Regions from separate parts of the Viridibacillus sp. KH_047 genome, predicted to be linked through region 1. Evidence: predicted binding sites of a transcription regulator. Region 1 holds the regulator's gene; the other holds the start of a gene.
The links. Region 1 encodes LexA, which represses DNA repair genes until DNA is damaged. Its sites were predicted from a motif close to CGAACATATGTTCG; they were not measured.
Positions count from the first base shown of each region.

Region 1 (3,205 bases):
ACCATTTAGGGTTTGAAGGATTGTGACGAAGTTGTTTTGTCCAAAGAGTATAAGCCATTGGAGCAGCCCCCATTGGTAATCCTGGGTGACCTGAGTTAGCCTTTTCAATAGCATCAATTGACAAAGTTCGAATAGTGTTAATTGCAAGCTGATCTGCTTGTTGAGTCATTTTAATAGACATCCTTTCTTAAGCTAAATAGTGTACTAATATATTTTAGTCAAAAATCTAATATAAAACAATGTTTTCTCTATAAATATGTGTTTAATTTAACCGATTATTCTTATTTTGTTTTTGACGTAACTTCTCAGGCGTTACTTCATTTCCCTCTGGATCGAAAACACGGACATTTTCAATCGTCTCACGCATTGAAGATCGAAATGTGTCTAAGTACTCTTTACGAAGTGCTGTTTGTTCTTTTGCTTCTTCTACAGTTAAACCTTGTGACTTTGATTTTTTAGAAAGTACACTTATACGTTGTAATTTTTCTTTTGATAACATTTATTTCTCACCTTTCATACAGACCTTAATACAAAGGTATGCAAAAAAGACCGCAAGCGCAAGCTTTTAGTCTTTATTTTTCTCTTTAAATTCCATAAATCTTCGATGAATTGTCGCTTTACTTACTTGGAAGCCCAATCCTCTCAAAGTGTCTGCAATTTCTTCAAATGTCATACCCTTCTGTCTAAGTTGAATGATTTGTTCAATTGGAACATCTATGCGATCTCTACCCTCAGGATTTCCTCGATCTTTTAAATTTTTTTCTGGCCTGTATCCGTTCTGTACAGCTCGTCTCATCCCTCTACGGATTTTCGCATTATGTAATTTACGTTGATACTCTTCGACTATCGCTAGAATTTCTAGCAACATAGCGTCCATCTCATTTAGCCGGGCGTGACCTGCGTCACTTAATGTGAAAATATCTGTATTCGTTTTTTGCAGTAAATGAAGTACCGCCATTCGGCCATTGCCACGTCCTAAACGTGTCTCATCTTGAACAAATAGTGCTGGTTGTTCATATTCCTTCACACTCTCAAGTAAATCAAGTAATCCTTCCCGATCAATATCATATCCACTATGTCGATCTGTAAAGACTTGTGCAACTTCATAGCCTTTACTCGTTGCAAATTCCCTTAACTCAATCTCTTGCCTTTCAAGCGAAGTATCTTGTGTATCTTTTTCAGTACTTACACGACAATAGAGTATTGCTATTTTTTGTTTCATTTATTATCACTCGCCACTTCTACTCCTATATTTGGAACTTTAAAATTATCATGTTCCGGAACTATTAGAGTATGCCCCGCATAAATAGTATCGTCAATTAAATTATTTTCATTTTTAACCTTTGCTATCCATTCATGGTCAGCCATTTTACCTTTATATCTATCTGCAAGAGAAATTAAAGTATCTCCGTCATGAACTTTAATTTCTTTATATGATGTTTTCCCACTATTTGCAACCACTAATATTGTTGTAAATATTACGCAAAATCCAAAAAGTAATGTAATATATTGATTTTTTTTGAACCAACTCACACTTATTCTCCCCTTTTTCGAATACCCGTTCGGAATGTATGTTCTCAATATAAACCGAACATTTGTTTTTGTCAACGGCTTTTTCGAACTTATGTTTGCACTGTTTGTTCGCTAATGCTATACTATTAATAACTTTTACATAGTATGAGATAAAGAGGTGATTGGATTGAAAAAAGTATCGAAAAGACAAGAAGATATATTGTCTTTCATCAAAGAGGAAGTTCGCACTAAAGGATACCCACCTTCCGTCCGTGAAATTGGTGAAGCAGTTGGTCTTGCATCAAGTTCTACAGTCCACGGACATCTTGCTAGACTTGAGAGCAAAGGGCTGATTCGACGAGATCCAACGAAACCTCGTGCAATCGAAATTTTAGATCAACAAGATTCTACAATCGCAAAACAAGGTGTTGTACATGTACCACTAGTTGGTAAAGTTACTGCAGGCCTTCCTATTACGGCAATTGAGAATATTGAAGAATACTTCCCTATTCCAGATTCTTATGGAACAACTGAAGATCAAATTTTCATGCTTGAAATTATGGGCGAATCTATGATCGAAGCTGGTATATTAGATGGAGACTATGTAATCGTGAAACAACAAGCAACCGCAAGTAATGGTGAAATTGTTGTAGCGATGACAGAGGATAATGAAGCAACTGTAAAACGATTTTTTAAAGAGGAATCTTATTTCCGCTTACAGCCAGAAAACTCTTCAATGGAGCCAATTATCGTAGATCAAGTTTCCATTTTAGGAAAAGTAGTTGGTTTGTATCGTAACGTATTATAAGGTACAACTATATCGGATTGTAGGAATCAGTGAAATATGGATTCTTGCAATCTTTTTTTATACATAACCAAAATATATTATTCATATATTCGCACATTTTATATAACGCAGGCCACATATATCGTTATCGTGATTTATTCTCTATTTTAGTTACTTTAAGTATTATTCGGTTACACAAAAAGAGAAATCGAAAAACAAGTAAAGAAAATCAGCAAAATAACGAATCGTAAAATTGATCCACCCCCTATTATACCTCTCATAAATGCAGACTTCGTATGACAAAGAATTAATCCAACAGTTTTCGTAAATACCACTAGGATACTTCCCAAAAACAACTATTTTTTTTATTGTTGGACAAATTGCACAACCTCTTTTCATTTTAAACCATATGTTATCAATGTAAGTCATTCGAATCGGAAAGGAGGTCTTGAAAATGAGTATTAATAGAGATGGTTGTAAGTGTGATAAGTGTGATAAGCAACATCACCATGAAAAAGAAGAACATCGTTGTAATGGTTGCGCATGTGATCAATTAAGACGATTGCAAACACAGACTGAAGTTGATGTTTTCTTAAAAGGTGGTTCGGTGTTAGAAGATGTCGTTTTTATTACCTTAGATCAGAAAAATTGTTGCGCATTCTTTAATGATCCAGAAACTGAACCTGGTTCAACACTTATCGTAGACTGCCAAGAAATTCAAGCTATTCGTATTGAAGCAAATTAATAAGTAATAACGGGTCTCTTTCTTTATGGAAGAGGCCTTTCTGATCAGCAAGAGAATCATCGGAATTTATTTAAGCGTAGGCTATCAACCGTACATAGAAAGTATTTGCCATTCGTGCATGTTGTCACCTGGACAATAAAACGTATTCACCTTCCTAAATG
Region 1 covers NZ_CM174479.1:3,094,858-3,098,062, forward strand. The annotation lists gene tkt (transketolase) at 1-169, opposite strand, end outside; gene AC3IS5_RS15280 (DUF896 domain-containing protein) at 263-499, opposite strand; gene AC3IS5_RS15285 (YneB family resolvase-like protein) at 566-1,222, opposite strand; gene yneA (cell division suppressor protein YneA) at 1,219-1,533, opposite strand; gene lexA (transcriptional repressor LexA) at 1,700-2,320, shown strand; gene AC3IS5_RS15300 (hydrolase) at 2,754-3,044, shown strand.

Region 2 (3,205 bases), 1.2 Mb from region 1:
TCTTACATCAGGTACATCCGTATGAGCACCATGTACCGTATGATCTATAGGCAAAAGATGTGTAGGGGGGAGATTGTTCGACCATTTAATATATACTCTTTCTCCACTTTCTACTTCAAATGTAGGTCCAGGGTAGCTACCTTCATATCCCCAAACGGTTGTATCAGGTAACTCACTATGGAGAGATTGCTTAAATTGCGTCATATTCACCTTATAATAAGTGTATAAATGATCTTTCCTACGAGGTTTTAAAACAGGGGGGATGGGAAGTTCATCTATGAATTTCGAGAGGACTATGTTTATTGGATTTGTTATGTATTCTGCACAATGTTTATCAGGGGTACAATTACATTGATCGCCACAAGAACAATTCGGATTTTGGCAATGAGGGTTCTGACAAGTGAGAGCCATGTTTGTTGGTGGTGTTTTGTTTTCGCCGCAATGTTTATCAGGAGTACAGTTACAATGATCTCCACAAGTACAATTCGGATTTTGGCAATGAGGGTTCTGACAAGTGAGAGCCATGTTTGTTAGTGGTGTTTTGTATTCTGCACAATGTTTATCAGGGGTACAATTACATTGATCGCCACAAGAACAATTCGGATTTTGGCAATGAGGGTTCTGACAAGTGAGAGCCATGTTTGTTGGTGGTGTTTTGTTTTCGCCGCAATGTTTATCAGGAGTACAGTTACAATGATCTCCACAAGTACAATTCGGATTATTGCAGTATGGGTTCGGGCAAGGTTTGGTGGATGGATGTTGGTTTGGCGAAAATTCGTCACGAACGTTCATACAGCTACCTCCATTTCTTATAATTAAGTTTATTTACTTTATGCAGAGGTTGCTTTATTTAGTGATTTATTACTTGGGATGTTTTTTTAGTTTTCTTAAAGTCTCTTAAAGAAGATGTTGGCAAATCAATAATGATGCGTAGCTATTTTATGTTAACCCAAATGATTTATGTAGCATCAATATTTGATGCTACAGCCAAAATTATATAAAAAGGAGAACAAAGATGAATTTGCAAACACAACGGCCTAAAATTATTCCTTGTACAGAACAATCATTATCAAATTTTTCAAGGGAAGAATACGAAATTGGTCCTCACATCATTCAGTATTTAGAGGAACTAAAAGAAGATTCTACCCTTTCTGGTTGGGGTGTATGGCTGGTTATCAATAAAGAAACAAACTCAATTATTGGTGATATTGGATTTAAAGGTAAACCAAATTCAGAAAACACAGTTGAAGTAGGATATGGAATTATACCTTCAGCACAAAATAAAGGATACGCAACAGAGGCAGTAAACGAAATTATAAAATGGGCGTTTTCATTTAAGAATGTAAATAAAGTAATTGCTGAATGCTTGGTTGATAATTTCTCATCAACTAGAGTGTTAGAAAAGCTAAAGATGAAAAAAATTGGAGTAGTAGATGATATGTTAAAATGGCAATTAGAAAAGGACATTTTTGTGTAAATAACCAAAGACGTATTAATTATAGTACGTCTTCTCAATTTATTAGTTTACGATTTATTTAAATTAACCTGCAAAAGTTCTACATACAGGCGTTAGATCCTACTTCGGTCAAGATAGCAACAATCTTTGAGAAAAGAGCCAAAATAAAACATAACCCTGTATTTCATTTGGTGGAATAAAAACAACCCGCAGATTACATGCTGAAAATGCAAAGCCTAACTTAATAGAAATATATTAAACTTAAACGTTTCAAAAGCCACCACACTTTTGAAGCGTTTTTCTCGTTCTCCAATAGCCAACCGAACAAATTTTCGGTATGATACGAGTAAGGATATAAATAGAGGTGTTAGTATGGGACTTACAGTGATTTTAGCTGAAAAACCATCGCAGGCGAAAGCCTATGCAGATGCTTTTCAAGTAGCAAAGAAAACAAAACATTACATAGAAATTGCCCCGAATCAGACGTTTCCTGATGGAGCGACGATTACATGGGGGATAGGGCATCTAGTTGAATTAAAACAACCGGCAGATTACAAGCCAGAATGGAAGCGCTGGTCGCTGGCACAATTGCCGATGATCCCGGATAACTATGAATTCCGAGTGGCAAAGGGCAAGTGGGATCAGTTTCAAGAAGTGAAGCGACTGTTTAAAGAAGCACGTGTACTTATCAACGCATGTGACGTGGACAGAGAAGGCTCTAATATTTTTTATTCCATCTATCGTCAAACGGGTGTGCGTCAGAAGCCAGTTCAGCGACTTTGGATTAATTCACTAGAAGTAGATGAAATTCGCAAGGGGTTCGCCAATTTGCGAAATAATGACAAGGATCTACTGCTGTATCATGAAGCGCAGGCACGTCAAATCAGTGATTGGCTCGTTGGGATGAATGCGAGCCGTTTATACACGATGCTGTTGAAGGCAAAGGGTCTGAATGAAACGATGTCGATTGGTCGTGTGCAATCGCCAACAGTCTACATGATTTATCAAAGACAACAAGAAATCGAGCATTTTAAACCGACCAATTTCTATGAACTAACAGCTGAATTTTTAGCTGAAAAAGGGCCATATAAAGGGAAAGCGGCTATTAAGAAGGATAAGCGGGAAGAAGTCGAGCAAATACTTCATCAAGCTAGTATTACTGAAGGTGAAATCCTGCCAGGTGTGATTAGAGATGTCAAAAAAGCGCGGAAGCATGTTAAACCTCCGAAGTTACATGCACTTTCTACATTACAAGCTAAAGCCAATAAAATATGGAAATACAGTCCAGCAAAAGTGTTGGAAGTTGTGCAAGGTTTGTATGAGAAAAAGCTAGTCTCTTATCCAAGATCAGATTGTCAGTATATAACCGAAGCCGAATTTAGTTATCTGGCTGACAGAGTAGCGGATTATCAGAAAATCGTAGATAAATCATTTGAGATTGCAACCGCACGTCCTCAAAAACGTTATGTAGATAATGCACAAGTGGAAGAGCACTATGCCATCATACCAACAAAAACAATTCCTACGGCAGCAAAAGTACAAGGCTTATCACCAATGGAGCGAAATATTTACTTTGAAATCGTGAAGAGTGCACTGGCGATGTTCCATAGAGATCATGTATATGAAGAAACGACAATCATGACAAATGTGAAGGCAATCGATTTTAAAACAGTTGGCAAAGTGGAGCTAGATCCAGGATTTAAAACACTATGGAGTGGTAGCGAACCGACAAAGAAAAAGGATGAAGAA
Region 2 covers NZ_CM174479.1:1,913,668-1,916,872, forward strand. The annotation lists gene AC3IS5_RS09580 (multicopper oxidase family protein) at 1-297, opposite strand, end outside; gene AC3IS5_RS09585 (GNAT family N-acetyltransferase) at 1,016-1,477, shown strand; gene AC3IS5_RS09590 (type IA DNA topoisomerase) at 1,829-3,205, shown strand, end outside.
Region 2: the regulator LexA is predicted to act here: its motif matches at 1,778-1,791, upstream of AC3IS5_RS09590 (type IA DNA topoisomerase).